3 regions of the Propionispora hippei DSM 15287 genome follow, and region 1 is predicted to be linked to each of the others. Evidence: riboswitches for the same ligand, from Rfam matches in the RefSeq annotation. Region 1 holds a riboswitch; each other region holds the start of a gene.
The links. Region 1 has a riboswitch for S-adenosylmethionine ahead of metK (methionine adenosyltransferase). Riboswitches for the same ligand answer to the same signal wherever they lie in the genome.
Positions count from the first base shown of each region.

Region 2: linked by a shared signal. The riboswitch ahead of F3H20_RS03185 (methionine ABC transporter ATP-binding protein) and the one ahead of metK (methionine adenosyltransferase) in region 1 are both predicted to bind S-adenosylmethionine.
Region 3: linked by a shared signal. The riboswitch ahead of F3H20_RS05680 (YezD family protein) and the one ahead of metK (methionine adenosyltransferase) in region 1 are both predicted to bind S-adenosylmethionine.

Region 1 covers NZ_FQZD01000004.1:254,804-265,828, reverse strand. Annotated here, with positions in the region: gene F3H20_RS01355 (FhaA domain-containing protein) at 1-194, opposite strand, end outside; gene rlmN (23S rRNA (adenine(2503)-C(2))-methyltransferase RlmN) at 454-1,497, opposite strand; gene rsmB (16S rRNA (cytosine(967)-C(5))-methyltransferase RsmB) at 1,507-2,838, opposite strand; gene F3H20_RS01340 (DUF116 domain-containing protein) at 2,878-3,639, opposite strand; gene fmt (methionyl-tRNA formyltransferase) at 3,652-4,590, opposite strand; gene def (peptide deformylase) at 4,590-5,048, opposite strand; gene priA (primosomal protein N') at 5,160-7,598, opposite strand; gene metK (methionine adenosyltransferase) at 7,701-8,894, opposite strand; SAM riboswitch class I at 8,958-9,058, opposite strand; gene coaBC (bifunctional phosphopantothenoylcysteine decarboxylase/phosphopantothenate--cysteine ligase CoaBC) at 9,113-10,339, opposite strand; gene rpoZ (DNA-directed RNA polymerase subunit omega) at 10,350-10,556, opposite strand; gene gmk (guanylate kinase) at 10,581-11,025, opposite strand, start outside.
Region 2 covers NZ_FQZD01000005.1:268,772-279,796, forward strand. Annotated here, with positions in the region: gene F3H20_RS03170 (efflux RND transporter permease subunit) at 1-915, shown strand, start outside; gene F3H20_RS03175 (MetQ/NlpA family ABC transporter substrate-binding protein) at 1,049-1,870, opposite strand; gene F3H20_RS03180 (methionine ABC transporter permease) at 1,925-2,578, opposite strand; gene F3H20_RS03185 (methionine ABC transporter ATP-binding protein) at 2,547-3,605, opposite strand; SAM riboswitch class I at 3,678-3,780, opposite strand; gene F3H20_RS03190 (YerC/YecD family TrpR-related protein) at 3,984-4,289, shown strand; gene hisZ (ATP phosphoribosyltransferase regulatory subunit) at 4,330-5,511, shown strand; gene F3H20_RS03200 (HD domain-containing protein) at 5,531-6,055, shown strand; gene F3H20_RS03205 (D-2-hydroxyacid dehydrogenase) at 6,052-6,999, opposite strand; gene hisG (ATP phosphoribosyltransferase) at 7,195-7,860, shown strand; gene hisD (histidinol dehydrogenase) at 7,857-9,194, shown strand; gene hisB (imidazoleglycerol-phosphate dehydratase HisB) at 9,226-9,813, shown strand; gene hisH (imidazole glycerol phosphate synthase subunit HisH) at 9,828-10,436, shown strand; gene hisA (1-(5-phosphoribosyl)-5-[(5-phosphoribosylamino)methylideneamino]imidazole-4-carboxamide isomerase) at 10,472-11,025, shown strand, end outside.
Region 3 covers NZ_FQZD01000008.1:30,430-39,018, reverse strand. Annotated here, with positions in the region: gene clpB (ATP-dependent chaperone ClpB) at 34-2,613, opposite strand; gene F3H20_RS05695 (methyl-accepting chemotaxis protein) at 2,787-4,250, opposite strand; gene F3H20_RS05690 (homocysteine synthase) at 4,377-5,663, opposite strand; gene F3H20_RS05685 (YezD family protein) at 5,885-6,091, opposite strand; gene F3H20_RS05680 (YezD family protein) at 6,149-6,322, opposite strand; SAM riboswitch class I at 6,408-6,510, opposite strand; gene cysK (cysteine synthase A) at 6,801-7,733, opposite strand; gene F3H20_RS05670 (trans-sulfuration enzyme family protein) at 8,208-8,589, opposite strand, start outside.

The DNA of each region.
Region 1 (11,025 bases):
TTACTTACATAAACTACATAGCCATTGGGAACATAAATATGGTCTACGCTAATAGAGCGAGCATCTTCCATGGCCCTGAACAGTTGTTTGGCAATTTCTACAGGCTGCAGTTCTCCTGCGATTTTCTTATTCAAAAAGCCTTCTATACATTTTTCAAATAAATCTTCCAGACTGCGGACAAATCTTATTCCCATATTATACACTCCAAATTCTTATAGCTGTATTATACGCTATATTTCCAGTATAGTCAAAAATAAGCATTATCACGCAAAAAAAGGCGTTAACCGCCTTTAGCCTGTTTTTCTAATGAATCGCTAATGTAATCAACGGTCAGTCTGGCGGGAGATTTCCCGCCAGGCAAGAAAGTAAAATCTAGAGGACAATGACTATTTTAAGCTTTGCTGACGCAGCCAGGCAGAAAAAGATTCGTCAGGGACAAGCGATATGAATAAATCAGTGATTCTCCAAATGCTCTTTCCTAAGCTGTCCGCAAGCCGCCTGAATATCCGCTCCCATTTCCCGGCGAACGGTAACATTGATGTTGCGGGCAAGCAGCGTTTGTTCAAACCTCTTGATTGCCTCCGCTCCTGGCCGCAAGAGCCCTCTTTCCGTTACCGGATTGACTGGAATTAAATTAACATTGGCCAACCGTCCCCGGAGCAGCTTTGCCAATTCCTCAGCATCACTAACACGGTCATTACGCTCCGCAATCAAAGTATACTCATAGGTGACCCGTCTTCCTGTCTGTGCAGCATAACGGTCTCCCGCAGCTAACAGGCCAGCGATAGGATATCGTTTATTTACAGGCATAAGTGCCGATCGGCTTTCATCATTCGCAGCATGTAACGAGATCGACAGAGTAATTGGCAACCCTTCTTGCGCCAACCGATCTATTTCCGGCACCAGGCCCGAAGTGGAAAGCGTGATGCTGCGATAACTCAAATGCAACCCATACTCCTCATGACACAAACGAATAAACTTGACCACATTTTCGTAATTAGCCAACGGCTCACCCATTCCCATAATAACAATGCTGTCTACTTTCTGTCCCTCCTGCGCAAGAAGAGACTCAATATGCAAAACCTGCGCCATAATTTCGCCGCAAGTTAAGTTTCTGGTCATCCCCTGCAAGGTAGAAGCACAAAAAACACAGCCCATGGCACAGCCAACCTGGGTAGACACACACACGCTATTGCCATAGGGCTGACGCATAAGTACTGTTTCCACAGCAGACTGATCGGGAAAACGGAGCAAATATTTGCTTGTCCTTCCATCTTCCGACTGCCAGACCGCCTGCAACTCATATTCCTTTACGGTAAAGTGCTCCGCCAGCAAGGTTCGCATAGACTTAGGCAGGTTGATCATGGCGGAAAAATCGGTTACATACTGCTTGTATATCCAGTTGACAAGCTGCGAGGCACGATAGGCCGGCAAGCCATAAGGTTTAATGACAGCAGAAATTTCCTGAACAAACAACCCCAGTAAGGCCACTTTCACTGCTACCACCTACCTTACTCTCTTCATTCGTGCAATAAAAAATCCATCTACCTGATCCCGCTGGGGCCATAACTGAACAGTTTGCTGATCGCTGCGGGGCTGTGGTAAATAGTCTCCCGTTTTTTCCAGTACAAATTCAGGATGGCTCCGCAAAAAAGCGTCAACGACTTGCGTATTTTCTTCCGGCTCGGTAGTGCAGGTACTGTAAACCAATATCCCGCCTGCCCTTACACAGCAAGCGGCACTATGCAATATTTGCAATTGCAGTTCAGGCAGTTCTCTGAACATGACCGGGCTTTTTCGCCATCTGGCATCAGGCTTGCGGCGCAAAACCCCCAGACCGGAGCAGGGAGCATCCACCAATACACGGTCGGCCTGCCCGGCATACAAGTCTCCGATCTTCGTGGCATCCAACACTCTGGTTTCTATCATGCCAATACCCAGCCGCGCTGCATTTTCTTCCACCAAAACCAGCTTGTGCTCATGCACATCCACCGCCACAATACGTCCCTGATTATTCATCAGTGCTGCCATATGAGTGCTTTTGCCCCCCGGTGCACTGCAAACATCCAAAATCAACTCTCCGGCCTGCGGCGCCACTACATGAGCTACCAGCATGGAGCTTTCATCCTGGATCTGAAACAATCCCTGTTGCAGGGACTGCAATGAACCGAGCGCAGGATGACCGTAGCAAAGAATCCCTTCCGGCGTCCACTGAGAAGCTTCGCATTCCACCCCTTCTTCCACCAGAACAGTCAGCAGTTTATCGCGGCTTATTTTCAATGTATTTGTCCGCAATGACAAAGGCGGGGTAGCATTGTTAATCCGACACAACGACTCAGCCTCCTCCGGACCAAGACGTTCAATCCAACGTTTTACAATCCAATCGGGATGAAAATACCGCAACGCCAGAGAGCGTACCGGATCGTCCTGCATATCCGGATATACTACCTTTTCTGGACTTCTTGCAGCATTTCTCAGTACTGCGTTGACAAACTTGACAGTGCCGGCATGACCATATTTTTTAGTTAACTCCACTGCCTGATTGCAGGCTGCCGAGGCGGGAACCTTGGAAAGAAAAAATAGCTGGTACACCCCCAGGCGTAGAATATTACGGATAACAGGGGCTACCTTCTTCAAGGAACGGCTGAGATAATGTTCAAGAATCCAGTCCAGTGTGGCCCCTGCTTTCACAGTTCCGTAAACCAGTTCGGTCACAAAGCGGCGATCCTGGTCGGAAAGCGGTTGCGCCCCCAGTTCTTTTGCCAGGGCAATGTTAGCATATGCCGCATTGGTATCAATCGTATTGATAATTTTTAGTGCGACTTCTCTTGCATCCAATCGTATCACCACTTTTAAAGAATTAATTATTATTTATTCTTACGCGATAAAGCTGCGGAGCGCTTCTTCCACTTCCTCCACATTAATTCGCGTATTGCAGCAAGGTCCGCAGGGACGCTGATTCAAAATCCCGATAACCGGCAGCGGGAACACATCCTGAATCCCGCTTGTCAGATCCCGTTCACAGGCGATAGCCAGCACGGCCTGGGGACGCAAAGTTTTTATAACTTTTCTTGCCAGCGTCCCGCCGGTAACAATAGCTACATGAACTCCATATTTTTTTTGCAGCCTGAGCAAATCACCGACCTGGCACATTCCACAGGAGCGGCAATTGGCCACATCGCGGGTTATCTTATGCGGGCAAGACTCTTGTTGAATACAATGCGGCGTGAGGATGAGCAGCCGTTCCGGCTTGACCCGTATATGCTTTTTCTTGATTAAATAATTGCTGACTTCAATGAAAGAACGTTCCACCCGCTCTTTTTCAAAATCCAGCAGTTTCCCGATACGAATGGCAACAGGAAACAACAGATTGATTGCCGACCATGCGTAGCCCTGAAATATGGACAACGTCGGCAAGCCCAGAATAGCCAGAATAATGCCGCCTACTCCGCAGGCAACTAAGAAGATGGCAAGCGCCAGCAAGCCGCCGAGAATAACGGGCAAATGTTCACTGATGAGAGCCAGTCCCGGAAAACTAACCATCCATAGCCCATAAATAGATAAAGCGGCAATTAGCAAACTGGCAAGAATAAGCGCCAAAAAAAGACGTTTTTTAGGACGAGGAATGACCCCGATCATAACCTTCACCCCCTACTCCATTTTTTCCCCTATGGCAGGAGAATATCCCGTAATATATTCACGACTGTTCATGCGTCGCTTACTTTCCGGCTGCAATTCATAAATTTCCAGCATGCCTTTTCCAGTTTCAACAACAAAAGAATCTTCGTTAATCTTACTGATCCGCCCCGGTTGTCCGCTAAAATTACCGTTCACAACTTGAGTCCGCCAAATTTTCACTAGCTTTCCCCGATGGAAAGCAAAGGATCCCGGCCAGGGATTTAACCCTCTGACCAAGTTGTGAATAGCCTCTGCCGGACAGGTCCAGTCAATTCTTTCGGTTTGCCTCGACAGCATCGGCGCATGAGTCGCTTTAACATGATCCTGCGGGATACGGGGAGCTCTATTTTCTATCAGCAACTGAACAGACTGGGCTAATAAAGCGGCCCCGACATGTTTAAGTTTCTCGTATAACTGCCCGGTTGTCTCTTCTCTGCCAATCAGTACTTCTTCTTTAAGTAACATATCCCCGGTGTCCATTCCCTCATCCATATACATGGTGGTAACACCCGATTTATTTTCCCCATTGATCACCGCCCAGTGAATGGGCGCCGCTCCCCGGTAACAGGGCAATAAAGAAGCATGCACATTGATGCAGCCCAGTGGAGGCAGCTTTAAAATAACCGGTGACAAAAGCTGGCCAAAAGCAACTACAACAATCAGGTCCGGGTTCCAGGCTCTTAAAGCTTCTACTGCCGCTTCCGTCTTAATTTTTTCCGGCTGAAATACCGGTATGTTGTGAGCCAAGGCGGTCTCCTTCACCGGTGAAGCCGTAAATTTCTGCCCCCGGCCCTTAGGTCTGTCCGGCTGAGTAACTACGCCAATCACCTCATGAGGACCGCCCTGTAATGTTTCCAAACAAGGCACGGCAAAATCAGGCGTTCCCATAAAAACAATACGCAGCTTGGTCATCACTTTTGCCCCTTATAAATGGTTTTTGCCCGTTCAATAAACAGCACGCCTTCCAGATGATCAATTTCATGCTGCAATGCTCTGGCAAAAAAACCGGTTCCTTCAATAGTAACGGTCTTCCCATGACGGTTGAGTCCCTCCACAGTAACCTTGGCGTAACGCTCCACTTCGCCAAATACACCGGGAATACTTAAACAGCCTTCAGTGCCAACCTCCAGGTCCTCGTGACTGATGATAACCGGATTGATTAGCTCAACCAAGCCTTCACCAATGTCAACAACAATAACTCTAAGTGATATGCCCACCTGCGGCGCTGCCAGGCCAACCCCATCGGCCGAATACATGGTATCCGCCATATTATCCAGCAATTGCTTAATCTTACGATCTATTTTAACAACCGGTTCCGCAAGTTGTTTCAACACTTCATCGCCGGCTTTTTTTATATCCAATATTGCCATGATGCATCCTCCCCATTCCATTGATTTTAACTGTCCATATTATGTCCAAATTCTAACACAAAAGTTTACGAAAATCTATGAGTTACCTAATGACTTTCCAGGTTTCGCCTCTTACAGTATATTCAAGGGTTCAATATCCAGCAGGACATCGTTGCGGCTATTTAGCTTTAGTTCCACTATCTGGGACTTTATATTAGCCAGTTCCTTCGATTTTATTAAAATATTAACGCGGTAGGAATTGTTAATTTTCGCAATAGGCGCAGCAAAAGGTCCTATGATTTCTGTTTGGCGGTCATACGGCAGTTCTTTTCCCAACTGCCGGGCAATGTGCTCGGCCTGACTGCGGGCCTGGTTTTCGTCAGAAGAAAAGACAGTAAGTTTGAGTAACTCGCTAAAAGGTGGATACTGCAGGCTTTTTCTGGCTTCAATTTCCTGCCTGTAAAAAACTTCGTAATTATGGGAAGAACTGGCCATAATGGCATAATGCTCAGGATTATACGTTTGAATAACCACCTGCCCGGCTTTATCGCCCCGGCCGGCGCGGCCTGCGGCCTGAGTCAGCAGGGAAAAGGTCCGCTCAGCGGAACGAAAGTCAGGCAAATTCAGGGCAGAATCGGCCGATATGATGCCTACAGCGGTTACATTTTTTATGTCGTGACCCTTGGCAACCATCTGTGTTCCTAATAAGATATCATATTCTCCCCGTGAGAATGACGTTATAATCCGGTCATGAGCCATTTTTCTGCCGGTGGAATCCTGATCCATACGGATGACCCGGGCCTGAGGAAAGATTTTTCCCAGTTCTTCCTCCAGCTTTTGGGTGCCTGTGCCAAAATAGCGGATATACCGGCTTGCACAGACAGGGCAAATATCCGGTGCCGGACAGCTAGCCTGGCAGTAATGGCAGCGCAGCATATTGCTGGAATTATGATAGACCATGGAAACGCTGCAGTGCTTGCATTTTATGATATGTCCGCATTCACGGCATAAGACAAAGGTTGCATAACCCCGGCGGTTGAGCAAAATAATGGCCTGTTCCTGCCGTTGCAGCGTATCGGCCAGCAATTGCTGCAGCGGTGCTGAAATAACACTGCGTCGCCCCTGGGCTAACTCCTCCCGCATGTCGACAATCTGCACTTCCGGCAGGAGGGAATGATCAATTCTTTTATTCAAGGTAAGCAATATATGCCTGCCCTGCTGAGCTTCATAATAGGTTTCCACAGAGGGGGTTGCACTGCCTAGCAACAGCACAGCTCCTTCCAGTTCAGCCCGCTTAGCAGCCACTTGCCGGGTATGATAATGGGGCTGCTCTTCCTGCTTGTAAGTAAATTCATGCTCTTCATCAATGACAATAATCCCCAGACGGGTTACCGGCGAGAAAACTGCCGACCGGGCACCAATCACTATACCGGCGCTTTCCTCTTGCAGACGCTGCCAGGCATCATGCCGTTCCCCGATTGACAGCTTGCTGTGCATTACAACCACATCTTCACCGAACCGTTCTTTAAACCGAGAGACGATTTGGCCGGTTAAAGCAATTTCCGGCACCAGGACAATAGCCTGGCGGTCTTGCTGCCGCACCGCGGCAACAGCTTCAATATATATTTGGGTTTTACCGCTTCCGGTGATTCCATGTAATAAGAAAGAACGGTACTGCTGCTCATCAATAGTAGGTATGATCCGGTCAATGGTTTGCTGCTGCTCCGGCGTCAGACGGACAGTCTGCTCCCGCAACCCCATACCGGAATAGCTGTTGCGCAGCACCTGCTGCTTCACATTCTCCGCCACTCCGGCTTTTACCAGACGGTTAACCGTGTCACGGGTAATCTGCCACGTGCTCAGGTCACTATATTTCACTTCTTCTTTTTGCAACAATAAAGCCACCAGACGTTTTTGCGCCGGCTTACCTACTAACGTTTCCAGGTAAATTTCGGCCTCCGCCGGGAGAATTGCCAACCGTACACTGGTTGTAAACTGGGGCACCGATCTCTTCTTTGCCGTCGTAGTACAAACAATCAATTTATTAGCTAATAAATCGTTCAGGGCGGCCTCCGTATAATCACCGAAGACTTTTTTCAACTTTGACAGAACCACCGGTTCATGTTTTTTCAGATAGTCATAGACCGCTTGCGGCTGAGGCGGTAAGCGGGACAGTATTTGTTCCATAGCCGCTTGCTCCAGGCCGGAAATTATACCGAACTGCTTTTCACTTTTTATGCCGGTTTTTCCCGGAATGAAAAGACGCATAGCCTCGGCTAGGGTACAAAGATAATACTCGCTTATCCACTTGGCTGTTTGCAACATGCTGTCACTAAACCAAGCTTGGCTATCCAATACATCCATAATCGGTTTTACTTCATACTCAAACGAGGTTTCCTCCGACAGAGCGGACAGAGCGACAATAAAGCCTTCATAGGTTCTGTTTCCGAAAGGCACTACCACCCGCCAGCCGATATCAAGAAAATGCAGTGTTTCCGGAATCGCATAGGAAAAAACTTTATCTATATTGCGGGCAGGTAAATTAACACACACTTGAGCTATGCGATTCATCAGTATCCCTCTCATACAAAGAGAGGACTTTACCAAGTCCTCTCCGAGATTTTAAAGCAGGCATATTTTCTATCGTGATGACAGTCTGATTCTTACAGATACCTACTGATTTATCTGAGCAGCCTGGCGTAATACCGCTGCCTTATCCGTCCGTTCCCAGGGCAAATCGACATCGGTACGGCCAAAATGACCGTAGGCCGCCGTTTGGCGATAAATTGGCCGGCGCAAATCCAGGGTATTAATAATTCCCGCCGGACGAAGGTCAAAGTGTTTTTCAATCAGTTTGACAATAACAGGCTCCTCGATCTTGGCCGTGCCAAAGGTCTCCACCATAATAGAGACCGGATGGGCAATACCGATGGCATAAGCCAATTGAATTTCGCACTTATCGGCCAGACCGGCTGCCACCACATTTTTAGCCACATAGCGGGCTGCATATGCCGCGGAGCGGTCTACCTTCGTAGGATCCTTGCCGGAAAAAGCACCGCCGCCGTGACGGGCCATCCCGCCGTAGGTATCAACGATGATCTTCCGTCCAGTTAAACCGGCATCACCCTGCGGTCCGCCTACCACAAAACGGCCGGTCGGATTGATATAATATTTTGTTTCCCCATCCAGCAAATGACCGGGAACGATTGGTTTAATAACCTTTTCCAAAACATCCCGTTCAATCGTGGCACCATCCACTTCCGGGCCATGTTGCGTAGAAATAACAATGGTATCCACCCGTACCGGCTTACCATCTTCATATTCCACAGTAACCTGGGTTTTCCCGTCAGGACGCAAATAATCCACTTCCCCGCTTTTACGGATGTCAGTTAAGCGTTTTGCCAGTTTATGGGCCAGGGAAATCGGGAGAGGCATATATTCTTCCGTTTCATTGGTTGCATAACCAAACATCATGCCCTGATCACCGGCACCAATGGCATCAATCAGGTCCATTTCACCCTTTTTTGCCTCCAGCGCCTTATCTACACCCAAAGCAATATCCGGCGACTGTTCATCGATGGATATGGATACACCGCAAGTATCCCCGTCAAACCCAAATTTGGCACGGGTATAACCAATATCCTTAATTGCTTCACGGACAATCTTAGGAATCTCCACATAACATTTGGTTGTAATTTCACCGGCCACATGGACCTGACCGGTAGTAACAAGCGTTTCGCAGGCGACTCTCGCCATCGGGTCCTGAGCAATAATCGCATCCAGAATACTGTCGGAAATCTGATCGGCGATCTTATCCGGATGTCCTTCCGTTACCGACTCTGACGTAAACAATACATGCTTTCCCATACTAATACCTCCTTATAACAAGCCAATAAAAAAACTCTCCAAAACGGGAGAGTAGCTATGTCACTCCCATCTTGTGTAAAACACAGGATTTGGCACCTTTTTAGCCTAGCTAACGGTTGCCGCAGTTTCATCGGGCCAGTCCCTCAACCTGCTCTTGATGAGTAAATCATATGTATTTTCAACAAAATAATTTTAAAATAGAAAAATAGAAAAAGCAACTATTTTTTTGCTATTTGCTGAATTTTATCGAAAATGACATCGGCCAACTCCCGTTTCGTCATTTGAGTGATTTCCTCAATCCGTCCGTCCCGGTACAAAAGCTTCACAATATTCGTGTCTGCATTAAAGCCTGCACCGGCCTGGGTAACATCGTTGGCAACAATCATATCCAGGTTCTTTCTCATAAGTTTGTCGCCGGCATGCTCTAGCAGCGACTCCGTCTCAGCAGCAAAACCGACCAAAATCTGTTGATTTTTATGTTGTCCCAGTTCCAATAAAATATCAGGATTTTTTTCCAGGACTAAAGTAAGCGTATCGCCGGCCTTTTTTATCTTTTGCAGCGCCACCTGCTGAGGTTTATAATCAGCTACGGCCGCCGCCTTAATAACAATATCCGCCCCTTGGTACTCGGCCAAAACAGCCTGACGCATTTCTGCCGCCGTTTCCACAGGCACATAGGCTACACCCTCAGGCGGCCTCAATTTAGTGGGACCGGAAATCAATGTCACTTGCGCGCCCCGTGCTTTTGCCGCTTCGGCCAGAGCATATCCCATTTTACCGCTGGAACGGTTGCCGATATAGCGTACAGGATCCAAGGGTTCTCTGGTTCCGCCTGCCGTAACGATAACCTTTCTCCCGGCCAAATCATTTTTTTCAACCCGATTTGCCGGGTTGGCAAGCTGCTTTTTCATAAAAGCAACAATATAATCGACAATACAGGCCGGCTCAGGCAGCCTGCCCTGGCCTTCCACGCCGCAGGCCAGCATGCCGCTGGCCGGTTCGATAAAGAAATAGCCCAAAGCCGTAAGCTTGGCTATATTTTGCTGAACCAAAGGATTGTTGTACATATTGGTGTTCATAGCAGGTGCCATGATCACCGGCGCTTTCGTAGCCATAATGGTGGTAGAAAGCATATCGTCGGCAATTCCATTGGCTACCTTGCCGATGATGTTCGCCGTGGCTGGCGCCACTACAAATAAATCAGCCGTGCTGGCTAACGCAATATGTTCTACATTCCAGTGCTTGACTTCACTCCATAGATCAACAGCCACAGGATTACCGCTCAATTCCCGGAAGGTTAAGGGAGTCACAAACTCAGTGGCCGCTTTTGTCATGATCACATAGACGGTGGCACCGGCTTTTTTCAAACGGCTTACCAATTCAACGGCTTTATAGGCGGCTATACCTCCGCTCACTCCCACTACTATGTTTTTCCCGTCAATCATGGAGTGCCTCCTATTTTATGCCTGTTTTTGTTCTCTCATAGGAAATCTTGTCACTTGCGACTTCTTCCAGAGCAATGGTCACTTGTTTGTTGGATTTGCTGTCCACCAAAGAGTCTTCGCCGTCCATAATTTCACGGGCCCGTTTAGCCGCCAGCACAACCAGAGTGTATTTACTATCCACTTTATCTACCAAAACATCAAGTGAAGGATGAATCATCAGGTTTTCCCTCCGTTAGTATATTTATGATTCGGCTGTTTTACAGCAGCATACGTCGTTGACCAACAGTGTATTGCGCTTTGCATTGCACTTTTCCGCCGTGATAATGGCGGAAATTTTGCGAACAGCTTCTTCAACCAAATCATTTACTACCACATAGTTATAGTGCTGCGCACAGTCAATTTCAAATGTGGCGCAACTGAGCCTGGTTTTTATCGACTCCAGGCTATCGGTCCCCCGTTTATATATACGGTTGGCCAATTCATTCAGGGAAGGAGGTATGATGTAAATAAAAACTCCCTCCGGAAATTTATCTTTTATCTGCATGGCGCCCTGCGTATCAATCTCCAAAATAACATCCTTACCGTCGTTTAAAAGTTCCATAACATATTGGCGGGGCGTTCCGTAACAGTTGCCATATACGTTGGCCCATTCCAGCAAATCATCCTTCGCTATCATTTCCTGAAAC
Region 2 (11,025 bases), on a different contig from region 1:
GTGGCCGGAACACTGGCCGGTTATTATGCCAATGATCCGACTAATGATGCACAGGATACGGATATTTATGTACGTCTTAAGAACAGTGATGGTTTTAAGGCCTCCGACATAAGTTCCATACCGGTAAAAGCCGGTAATGGTTTGGTGAAGCTGAGCGATGTGGCTCGCCTGCAGGATGGTGTCGGACCGGTCATGCTTCGGCGGGTAGATAAACAGGAATCGATTAACATAGCGGCTAATGTCACAGATCGTCCGTTGCAGGAAGTGCTAAACGATATCAGCAAAAGGATAAAGCCGGAGGATTTGGGGACTAACGTAACCTATCGTTTTACCGGGCAGGCGGACAACATGAACACTACCTTTGGCGAAATGGCCCAGGCCCTGGGATTATCTCTGGTCTTAGTGTATATGTTGCTTTCCACCTTGTACGAATCGCTGTCAACCTCCTTTATCCGTATGTTTTCGCTGCCTTTTGGTTTGATCGGATCGCTACTCTTTTTGGCAATTACCCGAAATACCATTAATTTATACTCTTTGATTGGTATTTTGGTTATGGATGGTGTGGTGGCTAAAAACGGTACCTTGCTTTTAGATTATACGCTGACGTTGATGGAACGGGGGATGAACGCGCAGGACGCTATTATTGAAGCCGGCAAAACCCGTTTAAAGCCGATATTTATGACTACACTGACGATGATTACCGGGATGCTGCCCACCGCTCTGGCCGTAACCGCCGGCGCGGAGACAAGGGTCAGCATGGCCTGGGTAGTTATCGGTGGTCTGGCTTCCTCGACTTTCTTCACCTTAATCGGTATTCCCATTATTTTTCTGTTTTTTGAAAAACACTCTTTTCTTGCTTCGCTGCAAAATCTTCTTTTGCGGCTATTCCATCGGAAACGTTCAAAAACCTTATAAAGAGCAGGATGAGAAAGCGGGAAAGTGCTCCGGCTGCCGGCGGAGGCTTTCCCTTTTCCTTTTCTGTGGCAAAGCTAAAGACACCCCGGAGAATTTCTCCGGGGTGTCTCATAAGCATGCGGTTTAACAGGGCTTAGAAGGCAGGAACAACGGCTCCCTGATATTTGTCGTTGATGAATTTCTTCACTTCGTCAGACGTTAAGGCCTTGGCCAGCTTCTGAATTTCCGGACGATTTTCATCACCTTTGCGAACTACTAAAATGTTAACAAACGGCGAGTCGTTCTGTTCAATAAACAGAGCGTCTTTGGTCGGCACCAGCTTTGCTTCCAAAGCATAGTTGGTATTGATAACAGCAATGGCTACATCGTCCAAAGCACGGGGGAGTTGAGGCGCTTCCAGTTCAGCTACTTTTAAATTTTTAGGATTTTCAACAATATCGCCTACTGTTGCGTTAATGCCGACTCCCGGTTTCAGTTTCAGCAGACCGGCCTTTTCCAATAAAGCAAGTGCGCGGCCTCCATTGGTGGGATCGTTAGGAATCGCTACCTGCGAACCGGCAGCAACGTCAGCCAGTGTTTTTACTTTCTTGGAATAGATACCCATCGGTTCAATATGTACGCCGGCAATATTGCTTAATTGCAGGTTATGCTCTGCGGCAAACTTGTTCAGATAAGGCGTATGCTGAAAGAAGTTAGCATCCAATTCTTTTTCGGCAACGGCAATGTTTGGACGAACATAGTCGTTCATTTCCACAATTTGAAGGTCAATTCCTTCTTTTTCCAATATGGGTTTGACTACTTGCAGAATTTCAGCATGCGGTACGGGGGTAGCTGCCACTTTTAATACCGTTTTGGCAGCGGTAGCATTAGGTTCTTTTTTATCATTACTGCCGCAGCCAGCGAAAAGAACCGTCAATGCCAATAGAGAAACCATGAGTAAAACCAGTTTTTTCATAATAAATCCTCCTAAAATAATATATATGTGATTTTGCTTGGAAAACAATAGTACTTATCTTTTGTTTACCTTGCGGGCGAGATAGTCGCCGCAGGATTGCACGATTTGGACCTGAGCAATCAGAATGGCTACTGTGGCCAGCATAATATCGGCGCGGAATCGCTGATAACCGTAGCGGATGGCCAAATCACCCAAGCCGCCGCCGCCAATCGCACCGGCCATGGCGGAGTAACCGATCAGGTTGATGATGGTTAAGGTGATTCCTAATATAATAGAGGGAAGCGATTCCGGTATCAATACTTTGCGGATGATTTCAAATGGTGAGGCGCCCATGGCCTGTGCGGCTTCGACCACTCCGTAATCCACTTCTTTCAGCGCCGCTTCTACAACCCGGCCGACAAAGGGAATGGCCGCCAGACTTAACGGGACGATGGCGGCATTAGTGCCGATCGAGGTGCCTGTTAACAGGCGGGTTAAGGGAATGATAGCCACCATTAAAATGATAAAGGGAGTAGAGCGGGCTGCGTTTACAATACTGCCTAAAATACGATTGATGTACAGATTTTCCAGGATTCCTCGTTTATCCGTAGCAACCAAAATGACACCAAGCGGTATCCCGAGGAGGGTGGAAATCAAGGTGGAGACAGCAACCATATAGGTTGTGTCAAGCAGGGCTTCAAACAGCAGCATAAGCATGTCTTGAGACATAGCCGATCACCTCGCTTCCCACTTCGTGTGCCCTGGTGTATTCAAGCGCCCTATGAATAGCATCCTGACTGCCTGATAATTCAACGATTAAAGTACCGAAGGAGACATTTTTGATATGATCCATATTTCCATAGAGAATGCTTACATCGATATCAAAACGCCGGATCATACCGGCAATGATTGGCTCGCCGGCAGCATCGCCGATAAACGAAAGCCGCAGCAGCAGCTTGCTGTCGGGAAGCGGTGTCCGTGAAAGTGGCATGTGTTTAAAATGATCCGGTAAATCATGATTCATGATGGTGCCGATAAATTCCCGGGTAATAGCCGCCTGAGGCTGGGTAAAGATATCCAGAATTGGTCCCTGCTCAATAATCAGGCCATTTTCCATAACTGCTACCTGGTCGCAGATTTCTTTGATAACCTGCATTTCGTGGGTGATAAGGACGATGGTTAATTTAAGCTCCCGGTTAATGTTTTTTAATAATTCTAGAATGGACTTGGTAGTTTGCGGGTCAAGAGCCGAAGTGGCCTCGTCGCACAACAGTACCTTGGGACGATTGGCTAAGGCGCGGGCGATACCTACCCGCTGTTTTTGACCACCGCTTAATTGTGAAGGGTATTGTTCACGTTTGTCCGATAAACCGACCAGTTTTAAGAGACGGACCACCGTATCTTCAACATCATGTTTAGTGTAGCCGGCCAATTCAAGAGGGAAAGCGATGTTGTCAAAAACCGTGCGGGAGGAGAGTAAATTAAAATGCTGAAAAATCATGCCGATTTTTTTCCGCGATTCCCTAAGTTCGTTTTCCGTCAGCTTTGTGATGTCCTGACCGTCGACGATCACTGTTCCGGCCGTAGGCTGTTCTAAACGGTTGATGCAGCGGATCAACGTACTTTTGCCGGCGCCGCTTTTACCGATCACTCCGAAAATTTCACCGGCCTTGACTTCCAAATTAATTCCACGCAAAGCATGGATTTGACCGGACTGACTGTGGTATATTTTTTCAATCCCGTTTAAACTAATCAATGAGGTTCCTTCCTTTCGTGCAAATAAAAAGGTCTCTTCGCAGCGAAGAGACCAACACATACTCTTGGGCTTCTCTCATCTGCCAGGATAAAATCCTGTAGGAATTGGCACCGTTCCTTCCGGATGGTTGCCGCGGCTTCATTGGGCCAGTCCCTCAGCCAACTCTAGATGATAATAATATCATTCATTTTTTAAATCCTATCACGGTTTTTTGTATGTGTCAAGAAGATTGTTTGGATAATATCTTTCTTAAACGGACATTTTAATAAAGTTTTCATAGATTAAAGAAAAAAAGGGATAAAGAAGGAAATCTATCTAACTGCACGAATATATAATATATTGATATACAGTATGGGAAAATAAGGAGTGACACTAGCTATGTCGGTGAATCCTAAACTAAAAGATCCGTTGATTGATCAACTGTTTCAGGCTATTTTACTGTTGCAGGATGAAGAGGAGTGTTATCAGTTTTTTGAAGATGTTTCCACTATAGGGGAACTTAAGTCTTTAGCGCAGCGCTTGGAGGTTGCCCGGATGTTGCAGTTGGGGGCGACCTATGATGATATTGTGGCAAGAACAGGCGCTAGTACGGCTACCATCAGCCGCGTCAAACGCTGCCTGAATTATGGCGCCGACGGATATGGTATAGTTCTCTCGCGGCTTGACGAAAAGAAAAAAGAGTAAGTTTTTATTAATCCATGTTGAAACGGAGTGTAACCATTTAATGAAGACAAATGAATTTGTACCGCAGATTCCTTACGGCACCAGAGATTTTTTGCCGCGGGAAGCAAAATATAAACGAATTGTGGAAGGTTCCCTGGCCGGATTATTTGCCAAGTGGGGCTATGACGAGGTGGTCACGCCCACTTTTGAATATCTGGAAACTTTGTCTGCCGGCAGTGACGAGCAGATGGCACAGAATATGTTTAAGTTCTTTGATAAAAAAAATCACATTCTGGCATTGCGTCCGGATATGACTACTCCCATTGCCAGGGTGGCATCTACCCGGCTTAAAGAAAACAGTTTGCCGCTCCGCTTGTTCTACTTAACCAATGTATTTCGCTATGAGCAGGCGCAGGCCGGGCGGCAATGCGAATTCTATCAGGCGGGAGTGGAACTGTTGGGCGTTCCGGGACCGGCGGCCGATGCAGAGGTGATTGCTTTGGCCGTACAGGCAATGAAGGATTCCGGTTTGCAAACCTTTCAGGTCAATATTGGCCAGGTGGAATTTATCAATGGAATCATGGAAGAAAGCCGCCTGACCGCCGAACAGCGTCAAAAGGTTAAACAATGCATGGTAAACCGCAATGTGGTCGGTCTGGGGGAAATTCTGACGGCCAGCGGGCTAAGCTCCGACGTTCAGACTTTGCTGCGGCAGATTCCGCTGTTGTACGGCAAAGAGGAATTGCTGGAACAAGCCTACGCGATGGTTACCAATCCGGTCAGCCGGGCCGCGCTGGACAATCTGGCCGATATTTACTGCCTGCTGAAAGGGTACGGTGTGGAGCAGTATGTCAATTTTGACTTAGGGATCATCCGGGATTTTGAGTATTATACCGGCATGGTGTTTGAGGGCTATACGCCTGGGCTGGGATTTCCGCTGTGCGGTGGCGGCCGCTATGATAAGATGGTGTCGTCCTTCGGCGTTGACTGCCCGTCCACCGGTTTTGCCTTAGGAATAGAGCGGGTATTGTTGGCTCTGGAACGGCAGGGTATTTCACTGGACGCTGATTTTCGCGAGTGGTATGTGGGCTGGGAACCCGGCAAGCTGACGGAAGCGATTCAAAAAGCTTCTGAACTAAGAATGCAGGGACAGTCCGTCGAACTGGCTCTATTCCCCCAGTCGCGCCAGGAAGCTGCCATGAGCCAAAAGGCTAAAGGCTGTAAAGAACTCATCTATATTTAATTTAAGGGAGCAGACGGTCATGTTTTCACGGGTGAAACAAGTGATTTCGGCTCTTACTGCCAGGATCAGTAGACAAGAGGAAGAATTTGTGAACCGTTATCTGCACCCCGGGGAACAGGCATTGTTTTGGGGTATGAGTCTGGCCGAACAGCGGCATGCGCTGAATGTAACCTATACGGCGCTTGGCTTCTCCGGCCAGACGGCGATTGACATACGGCGTTTGATTCGCTGCGCTTTGCTGCACGATGTGGGGAAGCGGCAGGGTGATATCAACACAGCCGGTAAAATTATGGCGGTGCTGGCTCATTCTCTGGCTCCTGGCTGGGCCGAAGCCTGGGGCAGGCAGGGGCGGGGAGCTTTTCCCGCCAATTTGCGGCATGCCTTTTATATTTATTTTAATCATGCCGAGCGGGGAGCTTCGTTACTGAGTCAGGCCGGGACCGAGCCCGAAATTGTTGAAATCGTAAGGCGCCATCATAAAGCTCCGGCCAAGGATGATCCGCCGGAGCTTTGTTTTCTCCGAGAGGCCGACAATATCAATTAGTACCCCTTTTGCTTGTCTACTATATTAAGGATTTGATCTTTATCGATAAACCGGGTTAAATTATCGGCAAACAACTGGATGGCGCGGTCTAAGTAGCTGGGTGACAGACCGGCCAGATGGGGTGTGATGATGACGTTGGGCATATTCCAAAGCGGCGAACTATCCGGCAGCGGTTCCTCGGCAAAAACGTCCAGGCCGGCACCTTGAATTAGCTGTTGTTCCAGGGCGGTAATCAGGTCGGCTTCGGCAATGACACCGCCGCGGGCGATGTTAATGAAATAGGCTGTTCGTTTCATAGCGGAGAAATAGTTCAAATTGAACATTTCCTTAGTTTCGTCTGTTAAGGGAAGTGAGACTACAACAAAATCGCAGATGCTCAGCATTTTTGCCAGATAGTCGGGTGTGTACAGCGCATCGACAAATAATTCGGTGGTTGCTTCCCGTTTGGTAGCTACTACGTGCATGCCCAGCGCTTTTGCCTTTTTGGCAATTTCCCGCCCGATATTGCCGAGTCCGACAATGCCGATGGTCTTTTCGTGTATTTCGTCGACCCGGACCCGTTTCCATTGTTTATTGCGCTGCTGGGGAATCAGCAGGTTAAGTCCGCGGGTAAAGGCGAGCATAAGGGCCAGAACGTGCTCAGATATAGGGATACCGTGAATTCCCTTGGAGTTGGTTAACAAAGTGGAACTGGTGACCAATTCGGGAAATAGCCAGTCCTCCACACCGGCACTCAGCGCGTGGACCCAGCGAAGCTGCGGCGCGGCAGCGTAGAGCTGGCGGATATCCTGGTTGCCCCAGGCTACCAGAATGTCTGCATTGGCGATATGCTGACCGGCTGTGGCCAGATCGGCCGTGATGATTGAACTGCCTGGCGCGGCATCCTGGATGGCTGCCATATGATTTTCTTTTAGCTGGTTTAAGACTAAAATATTGAATGGCACAATGAAGACCTCCTGTGTCTGATTTTTAATATAAAAACACTTCTCGTTTGGTTTGGCAAAATCCTACTGTGCTTTTGTCGCCGGTAAAACAAATTGACTTAACCGGCAGTTTTTTATTGACGGAATAAAATTAATGTGATAGCATATTTATCATATTAATACTTTAAATAACTAAAGCGTCTGGAGGGGCTGCATATGACATCCAGTGATATGGAATACTTAACGATTGCCTTGCCCAAAGGCAAACTGTTTGAGCCTTCGGTTAAATTGCTGGCTGAGTTGGGCTATACGGCGGAAGGCTTAAGCGAAAACTCACGTAAACTTGTCATCGTAAATGAAACCAAAAAAATAAAGTTTATCATCACCAAAACGGCTGATTTACCGACTTATGTGGAATATGGCGCCGCTGATATCGGAATTATCGGGAAAGATGTATTGCTCGAAGAAGCAAAGCATGTATATGAATTGGTTGATTTGAAATTTGGCTATTGCCGTCTCATGGTGGCTGTGCCGCAGGCGTTAAAACAGGAAAAATTCAGTGATTACGCTCATATGCGAGTAGCGACGAAATATCCCAATATTGCGGAACGCTTTTTTCATAGTATGGGAATTCAGGTGGAAATTATTAAATTAAACGGATCAATCGAGCTGGCGCCGATGGTCGGGCTGGCGGAAATGATTGTTGACATTGTAGAAACCGGCCGTACGTTAAAGGAAAATCAATTGATCGAAGTGGCGCAGATCGAACCGGCAACGGCGCGCTTTATCGCCAACCGGGTCAGCTTTAAGATGAAATTTGACCGCATTAATCAATTGACCAAAGACTTGCAGGAACTGGTCACGAGAGGTGGCGTAAAGTGAAAACTGTATTTGCCGGGGAGCTGAGTAACGCAGAGCTGGAGGCATTGTTAAAAAAGCCTGCCTTTGATACGGTGGAATTAGGTGAAAAAGCCAAGGCGCGGATTGCCGCTGCCTTTGGCGAGGAACTGACTGCCGCTCAGGTGGTGGAACGAATTGTTGGCGATATTCGGGCGAAGGGCGACCAAGCGCTGCTTGCCTATACGGAGAAAATTGACGGAGTCAGGCTGGATGCGCAGGATTTGGAAGTTAAGGCAGCGGAGATTGACGCTGCTTACCGGCAAGTGGATGCCGATGTTCTGGCTTCCCTGCGCAAAGCCATAGAAAATGTTCGCTCGTTCCATGCCGAGCAGTTGCCGAAAACCTGGCTGACTACCCGCGAATATGGTTCGATGCTTGGCCAAAAGTGCATCCCTTTGGAACGGGTTGGGGTGTATGTTCCCGGCGGCACGGCGGCCTATCCTTCTTCGGTGGTTATGAATGCCGTACCGGCGGCAGTGGCCGGAGTCAAAGAAATTATCATGGTTGTGCCGCCTGCCCGGGATGGCAGTGTTAACCCTCTGTATCTGATAGCCGCCCGGGAGGCCGGTGTCACCCGGATTTTTAAAGCCGGCGGAGCACAGGCTATTGCGGCACTGGCTTTTGGTACGGCCACCGTACCCAAGGTGGATAAGATTACCGGTCCGGGCAATATTTTTGTAACCCTGGCGAAGAAAGCCGTTTATGGCTACTGTGATATTGATATGCTGGCCGGCCCCAGCGAAATTCTGATTGTTGCCGATCAGACGGCTGATCCGCAATATATTGCGGCGGATATGCTCAGTCAGGCTGAGCATGATGTACTGGCCTCCAGCATCGTCATTACCGACAGCCGCACACTGGCCGATGCGGTGCGGCAGGCCGTAGAGGCTCAGTTGGAATTGCTGCCGCGCAAGGAAATTGCAGCACTGGCGCTAGAACGAAACGGGTTGATTATTGTGACCGATACGCTCCAGGCAGCGATGGACTTGGCTAATCTATCGGCGCCGGAGCACCTGGAGATCATTACGGCCGAACCTTTTCGCCTGTTGCCTTATGTGAGGCATGCTGGCGCGGTGTTTTTGGGAGCTTATTCACCGGAACCGCTGGGGGATTACTTTGCCGGACCTAACCATGTGTTGCCAACCGGCGGGACAGCCCGTTTCTATTCGGTGCTTAACGTAGAAACCTTTATGAAAAAAACCAGTATTATTTCCTATACACCGGAGGCGCTGGCGGCGGTCAGCGCGGACATTATCCGGCTGGCTGAGGCCGAGGGACTGACTGCCCATGCCCGGGCGATTCAGGTTCGATCATAAGACAGGGGAGCTATTTAGGAGGAATGGACAGATGCAGCGCGCAGCAACCGTATCACGTAAAACACTGGAAACCGATATTACCGTCAGTGTTCAGCTTGACGGTTCGGGTATAACCGATATTGCCACAGGCATTGGCTTTTTCGATCATATGCTGACACTATGGGCTAGGCACGGCTTATTTGATTTGACGGTACGCATGCAGGGAGATTTGTATGTGGACGGACACCATTCGGTAGAAGATGCCGGCATTGTATTAGGGCAGGCTTTACTCAAGGCCCTGGGGGATAGAGCCGGCATCAAGCGTTATGGAACGGTGTTTGTTCCTATGGATGAGGCGTTGGCCATGGTTTCGCTGGATATCAGCGGCAGGCCTTACCTGGTTTTTGAAGGAGAACCGCCGTCGGTTAAAATCGGTGAATTTGACAGCGAACTGCTGGAAGAATTCCTGAGGGCTTTGGCCGTGCATGCCGGTTTAACCTTGCATGTAAGGATTTTGTACGGCAAAAACGCTCATCATATGGTAGAAGCTGTGTTTAAGGCTCTGGGGAGGGCTTTGGATGAGGCAACCCGGAAGGATGAACGGATTGTAGGAGTCATGTCCACCAAAGGGATGCTATAAGAGGAGGCGCGAAGATGATCGCAATCATAGATTACGGAATGGGAAATCTCTTTAGTGTGGAAAAAGCATTCGTTAAGTTGGGCGCCCATGTCACCGTGTCTGGTGATCCCCGGGTTATCGCAGCGGCAGATAAGGTTGTTCTGCCTGGTGTAGGGGCTTTTGGCGACTGTATGCATAATTTGCAGCAGCATGGCATGGTTGAGGTGATTCGTTCCGTGGCTGCCAGCGGCATACCGCTGCTGGGAATCTGCCTGGGCCTTCAGGTATTGTTTCAGGGCAGTGAAGAAAATCCCGGCGTAGCCGGTCTGGGGATTTTTCCGGGTATGGTCCGTAAAATACAGGCTCCGGGCATGAAAATTCCGCAAATGGGCTGGAATAGTCTGGCGTACCGTACGCCGAGCTTTTTATTTTCTGGTCTTGACGAGGTTTCCTATACTTATTTTGTTCATAGTTTCCATGCCGTGCCGGCAGACCCGACGCTGATTACCGCGGTGACTGAATACGGCGGTCCGGTGACTGCTGCCGTGGGGCGTGGCAATGTGCAGGCCGTTCAGTTTCATCCGGAAAAATCCAGTCGTACCGGACTTAGCATATTGCAGAATTTTGTTGCCCACAATGGTTGAATCGGACAGGGTTGTTGATAAAAGGAGAGATGCTTATGCTTATTTTTCCGGCGATTGATATTCGTGGCGGGAAATGTGTACGTTTAACGGAGGGGCGGTTTGACCGGGAGACTGTGTTTGCCGATCAACCGGTTGATATGGCGCTGCGTTGGGTACGCGAAGGAGCGGAATATTTGCACGTAGTCGATTTAGACGGCGCTTTAGAGGGAAAAGCCGTAAATCTGGATCTTGTTGCGGCGATTGTCAAGGCGGTGGATATTCCGGTGCAGTTAGGCGGCGGCATTCGCACGCTTGATTATATGGAGACTCTTTTTGATAAAGGTGTGGCCAGGGTAATTTTGGGTTCCATTGCCGTCCGGCAGCCGGACCTGGTAAAAGAAGCCTGCCGGTTATATAGCGACCGTGTTGTTGTTGGTATTGACGCGCGGGACGGACAGGTAGCTGTAGAAGGCTGGGGTGTTACCGGCGGCATCCAGGCGGAGGAACTGGCGAAGCGAATGGCCGCCGTTGGCGTGGCGCGGATTATTTATACCGATATATCCCGCGACGGCACACTGTCCGGGGTGAATGTGCCGTCGACCTGCTCGCT
Region 3 (8,589 bases), on a different contig from region 1:
TATTATTGTTAATCTTACAGCTAAAACCGGCTATTACCTGCCCTCAACTGTCAGCTTCCCGTCAACCACCGACAGTTGCACCGTTCCTTCTTCGGGAATCTGGCCGGTGACGATTTTCTTGCCCAGTTCAGTTTCTACTGTACGGCTGATCAGCCGTTTCAAGGGTCGGGCACCGAAGGCCGGGTCGTAGCCTTCCCGGGCAAGCAGCGCTTCAACGTCTTCGTCCCACTCCAGGGTAAGGTTAAGTTGTTTTTGCAGCCGCTGCTTTAGATTCTGCAGCAGCAGGCCGGCAATGGACCGGACTTCCTTCGGCGTTAACGCCTTAAAGACGATGATGTCGTCAATGCGGTTTAAAAATTCGGGCCGGAAATAGCTTTTCAGAATGGTAAAGACGGCTTCCTGCGCAGCGGCGCCTTCTTTTTTCAGGATTTCCGCCGACCCCAGGTTGGAGGTCATAATAATGATGGTATTCTTAAAGTCGACCGTCCGTCCCTTGCTGTCGGTCAAGCGGCCGTCGTCCAGGATTTGCAGCAACACGTTAAAGACATCAGGATGGGCCTTTTCGATTTCATCGAGCAGCAGCACACTGTAGGGACGCCGCCGTACTGCCTCGGTCAACTGGCCGCCCTCGTCGTAGCCGACATAGCCGGGCGGTGCGCCGATCAGACGGGCCACGGCATGTTTTTCCATATACTCGCTCATGTCAATCCGGATTAAACTGCGTTCGTCATCGAACAGCACCTCGGCCAGCGTCTTGGCCAGCTCGGTTTTCCCAACGCCGGTCGGTCCCAGGAAGATGAAAGAACCAATCGGACGGTTGGGGTCCTTGATGCCGGCCCGGGCCCGGATAATGGCCTCGCTGACAGCTTGCACCGCCTGATCCTGGCCGACTACCCGCTGATGGAGAATGGTTTCCAGACCGGCCAGTTTCTCCCGTTCGCCGGCCAGCATGCGGCTGACCGGAATGCCGGTCCAGCGGCTGACGATTTTAGCGATATCGTCTTCGTCCACTTCTTCTTTGAGCAACACCTGCTGGGTCCGTTTCTGCGCCAGCGCAGCTTCTTCCTGCTGCAACTCCTTTTCCAGCGCCGGCAACCGGCCGTATTTCAGCTCGGCCAGCCGGTTCAAATCATAGGCCCGTTCGGCATTTTCCATTTCTGTCCGCACGGCTTCCATTTGCTTTTTCAGTTCCCGCAGCTTGACAATGCCCTGCTTTTCCACATCCCACTGGCCGCGCAGGCTGTCGGCCTGAGCCCGCAGTTCTCGCAGCTCCGCCTCGATACCGGCCAGCCGGCTGTGAGCCGCTGCTTCCGTCTCCTTGCGCAGGGCCTGTTCCTCAATCTCCAGTTGCAGCACCCGGCGGGATACTTCGTCCAGTTCGGCCGGCATGGAATCAATTTCGGTGCGCAGCTTGGCCGCCGCTTCGTCAACCAGGTCAATGGCCTTATCGGGCAAAAACCGGTCGGCAATATAACGGTCCGACAGCGTCGCCGCCGCAATCAGGGCCGCGTCCTTGATCTTCACCCCGTGGTGGACCTCATAGCGTTCCTTTAAGCCCCGCAAAATGGAGATGGTATCTTCCACCGAAGGTTCGCCGACCATGACCGGCTGGAAGCGCCGTTCCAGGGCCGTATCCTTTTCGATATGGGCGCGGTATTCATTCAGTGTCGTAGCCCCGATACAGCGCAGTTCCCCTCTGGCCAGCATGGGTTTTAAAATATTGCCGGCATCCATGGCGCCTTCGGCGGCGCCGGCTCCCACCACGGTGTGCAGTTCATCAATAAACAGGACGATACGGCCCTCGGCCTGTAAAATTTCATCCAGCACATTCTTCAGACGTTCCTCAAATTCACCGCGAAATTTCGCACCGGCCACCAGGGAGCTTAAATCCAGCGAGTACAGGATTTTGTCCTTTAAGCTTTCCGGCACATCGCCGGCCACAATCCGCCGGGCCAGCCCCTCCACAATGGCTGTTTTGCCGACACCGGGCTCCCCGATAAGCACCGGGTTATTTTTGGTGCGCCGCGAGAGAATTTCCACCACCCGCCGGATCTGCTCGTCGCGGCCGATCACCGGGTCCAGTTTTCCTTCCCGCGCCAGCGCCGTCAAATCCCGGCCGTATTTCTCCAGCGCCTTGAACGCCTCGTCCGGATTATCACCGGTAATGCGCCGGCCCTGACGGTAAGCACTGACCAACTGCTGCAAACGGCTGCGGTGCAGGCCGAACTTCCGGCACAAATCCACCACATCGCTGTCGCCGTCATCGGCCAGCGCCATCAGCATATGTTCGGTGCTAATATATTCATCCTGCATATGGGCCGCGATCTCCTCAGCCAAAGCCAGTACGCGGAGCATGGCTGTATTCATCCTGAGCCCGCTTTCCTGGCCGCGAACGGCAGGCTGTTGTTTAAGCAAGGCTTCCGCCTGTTTTTGAAAAAGCTTTGTGTCCACCTGCGCTTCCTTAAGGAGGTGCGCGGTCATGCCGTCATCTTCTTTAAGCAAGGCCAGCAATACATGTCTTGTCGTCATTTCCTGGTGATAATACCGGGCGCAGATCTGCTGCGCGGCCGACAGAACAGCCATCGCCTTCTGCGTATATTTTTCCTGATTCATGACAGATACCCCCTCGTGTAACCTCTGTTTATATATATATGTTACATTTATAATGTAGCAAAAAATTCCCAACTATACAAGGAAAATATTTGACCTTTTGACCTTTTGATTCAAATAAAAACAGAGGTATTAGGACGCGTTTTCGCGCGGCTACCTCTGCTCTCGCTGAAAAATCAGGCTACACTTACATCGGCCCCCAGCACACCGATACGGCCACCGGCGCCGCTGATCGGCACGGCGATGGTGACGCAGGGCTTGTGGGATATGGCCGACACATAGGCAGCCGACACATAGATTTTTCCCTCCGCCGCTTCCTGGAACCATTCCCGCGATCCGGCATTGGCAATGCCGGCCGGTGGCAGGGAAACAATAAACTCGCCCTCCAGATTGTTGCTCCAAATGGCTTCCAGGTTAGCATGGGTTTGTAAAAAGCCGGACAACACCGTTTTATGTACGGCCGGCTCCAGACTGAGCAGCGACTGTTCCCGGGCAAGGGCAGTCAGCTGCTCCTTTAAACGCTGAATCTGGTTTTGCATCTCCGGGCTGATAGTTACCAAAGTGATCTTCTGGGTTGTATCCACCAACGACTTGGCGACCTTGGCCAGCAAATTACCCATGTTGCGTGTTTCCGCCAGATGGCGCTCCTGATCGGCAATAGAACCGACCACTTCATCAATATGGAGCGCCGCCTGTTCGCACATCTGGGCCATGTCATTCAACGTATCCGAGGCGCCGGTGGTTGCGGCCAACTGTGATTGCCGGGCCGCGCTGGCTTCCGACAGTTGATCTTCAATTTGGGAGCTGGCCGCCAGGATTTCCTTCAGACTGCCGTCAGCTTCCTGCATCGCCTTGACGCCGTTTTCCACCGACTTAGCCCCTTCCTCGACAGCGGCAGCGGCAGCAGCCACGCCTTCGTCAATTTGGGCCAACAGGCCATTGGCCGATGAAGCGGCTGTGGCACTGGCTTCGGACAGCTTCTGTATTTCCTGGGCCACCACAGCGAAGCCCCGGCCGTGCTCGCCGGCCCGGGCCGCCTCAATGGCGGCGTTCAGGGACAAGAGATTAGTTTGCGTGGATATTCCCTGAATGGCGCCCAGAAAACTGTCAATTTCCCGCGCCATTTTGGTTAGATTCTGGATACAGGCTTCAATTCTGGTCGAGGACTGCTGAATGGCTGTCATCGCGTCCGATGCCTCCAGCACTGCCTGGCAGCCTTGCTCGGCGGTATGCCTGGTTTTAATGCTGTCCTGATGAATACCGCCGGCCACCTGCGTAATGGTTTGCGCCGTCTGGACCACCTGTTCGATTTCCTGTTTGGCCTGGGAGGCTCCGTTCAGGAGACTGGCGGCCAGCTTCTGCGTGCCGGCAGTCTCCTGATGAATCTTACCGCCCAGCGTATCGGCATTGACAATGGCCTTGTTAACCTGTTTTACGGCGGCCATCACCTGGCTGGACGCCACCTGCGACTCCTGAGTAAAGCTGCGGATCATCTCCGCCATGGCCTGAATATGCCCAGCCAGTGGCTGCAGCTCCTTCGGATACTCCTCCGGCTTTAACTCGCCTGCTATATTCCCGGCTGCATATTGACTCGTCTGTTCGGCTAATTGCTGTAACCCCTTGCTGCTAAACCACCGCATCGTCGCCGCCTCCTCAAAAAAATAGAGCCACTTCTCCCCTTAGAGAAATGGCTCCTTTGCCAAAATTTATATTCTAAATTCTAGCGAAATGTTCTCTTTTTGTCAATGAAAAACCAAGAAACAATGCTATTTAGCTGCTTGCAGGGCCTGTTCCAGATCGGCAATAATATCCGCTGCATCTTCAATACCAACCGAGAGACGTATCATGTCGTCCGGTGCGCCGGCCGCTGCCCGCTGTTCCGAAGTCAGCTGCGAATGGGTAGTGCTGGCCGGGTGGATAACCAGCGACTTGGCATCGCCCACATTGGCCAGAATAGAGAAAAGCTTGAGCGAGTCAATGAACTTCTTACCCGCTTCCAGGCCGCCCTTAATGCCAAAGGTTAAGATAGCACCGGCCCCTTTCGCCAGGTACTCCTTGGCCAGTTCATGATCCGGATGGCTGGCAAGGCCCGGATAGCTTACCCACGATACCTGCTCATGACTTTCCAGGAATTCAGCTACTGCCAGAGCATTCTGGCTATGCCGTTCCATTCTGAGATGCAGCGTTTCCAGACCCTGCAGGAATAGGAAGCTGTTGAACGGGCTTAGGGCAGCGCCTAAATCGCGCAACACCTGAATGCGCAGGCGGGTAATGAATGCCGCTTCGCCTAACGCCTCGGTATAGCTCAGGCCGTGATAACTGGGATCGGCATCGCTGAGCAGCGGGAACTTGCCGTTGCCCCAGTTGAACTTACCGCCGTCAATTACGATACCGCCCATCGAACTGCCATGACCGCCGATAAACTTGGTAGCCGAGTGAATAACAATATCGGCACCGAATTCAATCGGCCGTGACAGGTAAGGCGTGGCAAAGGTACTGTCAATAATCAAGGGGATACCATTTTCATGGGCAATAGCCGCTACGGCTTTAAAATTAAACACGTCAATTTTAGGGTTGCCGATGGTTTCACCATAAATGGCCTTGGTTTTCGGCGTTATGGCTTTACGGAAATTTTCCGGATCGCTGGGATCGACTAAGATCACGTTAATACCCAAACGAGGCAGAGTGTAGGTAAACATATTGTAGGTACCGCCGTACAGCGTTGATGAGCTGATAATTTCATCACCGGCCTGGGCAATGTTGAAAATAGCCGCGCTGATAGCAGCATGGCCGGAAGCAAAGGCCAGAGCGCCAACACCGCCTTCCAAGGCCGCTACCCGTTTTTCAAATACGTCGGTGGTGGGATTCATGATACGGGTATAAATATTGCCCGCTTCCTTTAGACCGAATAGATTGGCGCCATGTTCGCTATCGCGAAAATTATAGGATGTGGTTTGATAAATCGGAACCGCGCGGGAACCTGTGGTTGGGTCGGGTTCTTGTCCGCCGTGGACAGCCACTGAGTCAAATTTCAAGTTTTCCGGTAATGCCATAATATGTACCCCTCTCTATTCGCTATATTGTTGTGATAATAAAAAAGCCAAGGAAAGCACTCGAGGTGTTTCCTTAGCCTTCAGTCTTTCTGATCAGCTTATTCACTATCTTCTTTTGTTATAAAATACCATGAAGCCCTCAGCAAGTCAAGCCTTTTTTTACCAGTCTTTGCCCGGCCTCGGCCAGTCCCCGCCGCCTGTAATATTTTATCGGTTTATCGTTATATTCCGTCACCATAAATCCCTTCAACACCGGTAAACCGCTGTTTTTCGGTCCGGTCAAGCTGGGTGACCTTGCCGTCCTTGATCACAATGACCACCTGGCCAAATTTCAGTCCGTCCACAGCCTCTGCGATCCGTTTGCGCAAAGCCTGCGATTTAGCCTGATTGGCCGCCTCCTGTGAAACTGCTTCCTTTTTTGCAGGCATAAATCCTCGCCGCCTCCCCCCGCTGCTAACTATATCTTTTCCATTGCCTTTATCGTATCAGCATAATCTAATTTTCTCGACCCGCTCAATCTGGATAATACGGGAGTCCTGGACGATTAAGGTAACTGAACCGTGCAATGTGCTATTAATAACCTTTTCAATTTGGTCCATAACCGACTGGGGCACAACTTCTTGCTGCACCGCACTTGCGTTCTTTTTTGTATTTGCCATGCTCACACCTCTATAAGCAGTTTGTATCGGCCGGGTTGAAACTAAGAAAACCCTTTCCAAGGAAAGGGTTTGGGGTCATACTTTCCTCTCATCGCCAGGATTAATTATCCTGCTGGAATTAGCACCACTGCATTGCTGCCGGTTGCCGGGTTTCTTCGGGCCAGTCCCTCGACCTCTCTGGATAAGAGCTACTTTATCAACTTATATGAAATAGTATCATAGGGTAATAACAGTGTCAATAACTATTTACCGCCAAGCAAGCAGACCAGTTTTCTGTCTCAGCGCACGCTAAGCTGCTTACAGGTAGTATATGTCCGGTAAGTTTGAATCATGCCATTCCCGGTAGCCGTTCTTAAAATAAGAGGGAAAAGCAGAACCTCTTGCGAGAGCCGGCCACCGGTATAGAAATAAGGCTGGAGTTTGCGCCGTCGTAGTGCAAACTCCAGCCTTCGTTATGTCCGATCAGCCGAGCCTACTATTATTCTTCAAATAAACTTGTCGACAGATACCGTTCACCGGTATCCGGCAAGAGCACCACAATGGTTTTACCTTTATTTTCCGGACGTAAAGCCAGTTGAGTTGCCGCATAAGCTGCCGCACCACTGGAAATACCGACCAGCAGGCCTTCGGTTCTGGCCAGTTCCCGGCCAGTAGCAAAAGCATCCTCATTGCTTACCGGAATAATTTCATCAATGACGTCTTTATTAAACACGTCCGGCACGAACCCGGCGCCGATACCCTGAATTTTATGGGGTCCCGGTTTACCGCCCGACAAAACAGGCGAATCCTTCGGTTCAACCGCTACAATTTTAACGTTAGGATTTTTTTGCTTCAATACTTCGCCAACACCGGTAATGGTGCCGCCCGTACCTACACCGCCGACAAAAATATCAACCTTGCCGTCGGTATCGCGCCAAATTTCTTCAGCCGTGGTCTTGCGGTGAATAGCCGGATTAGCCGGATTTTTAAACTGCTGGGGAATAAAGGCCTTCGGGTTTTCCGCCACAATTTCTTCGGCCTTTTTAATAGCCCCCTTCATACCTTCCGCGCCCGGCGTTAAAACAAGTTCGGCACCTAGCGCTTTAAGCAGCTTTCTTCTTTCAATACTCATAGTTTCCGGCATGGTCAGCACCAATTTGTAGCCCTTAGCCGCTGCGACAAAAGCCAGCCCTACACCGGTATTGCCGCTGGTAGGTTCAACAATTAAAGTATCTTTGTCAAGCAGGCCTTTTTCTTCCGCATCGGCGATCATGGCATAGCCGATCCGGTCTTTCACGCTGCCCAAGGGATTAAAATATTCCAACTTGGCAATAACAGCTGCCTCATACCCTCTGGCCTTACGGTAGTTGTCAAATTCCAACAGCGGAGTGTTACCGATTAATTCGGTTAAATTCTTTACAATACGTGACATAGTAAATACCCCCGTTTATATTTTAAATTTACATGATAATGTATCAAACCCAAGTTATAGTTATGCACGGACAAATACGGCCCATACCAAATTTTTAGTTTGATCCGGCGTATAAGCCGCTGTCGGTATGGTCAGGAAACGCCACATAAACAAAAAAGGCCAAAGAAGCTGCAGCAAGCATCTCCTTTGGCCTTCAGTTTTTCTGATCAGCCTACCATTCAAACCAACTTGTTACTTACATGATAGTACCAATGACAGGCGATGTCAAGATTTTTTTGCCATTAGGTAACCGCTGATTAATTCACACTGCGCATCCTGACGGATCTTTTTCCGCCCGGCTGCGTCGGCAAAATCTTGCAGTAGGGACTGCTATTCCTGCGGTTTTACTTCCTTGCCAGTCGAAAAAATCTCCGCAAATTTAATTTGCACTTTCAAAGTTGATGGAGCACTAGTTTTCTCCATTTCTTCCGGCCGTTACCCTTTATTATGCAACGCCTGCCGCAAATCCTCAATTAGATCTTCCACATCCTCAATCCCTACGGAAAACCGCAAAAGGCAGTCCGAAACCCCCAGCCGGTCCCGAACCTCGGGCGGCACATCAGCGTGTGTCTGAACAGCCGGGAAGGTAATCAAAGATTCCACGCCGCCCAGACTTTCGGCGAACTGAATCAGCCTGACCCGGGACAGCACCTGTGGAACCAGCGAAGGACAGGCCACATCAAAAGAAAGCATGCCACCATAACCGGAGGCCTGGGCATCCTGAATAGCTTTACCCGGATGATCTTCCAGGCCGGGATAATAGACTTGTTTGACTTGCGGCTGAGTTTGCAGCCATTTGGCAATGGTAAGCGCATTG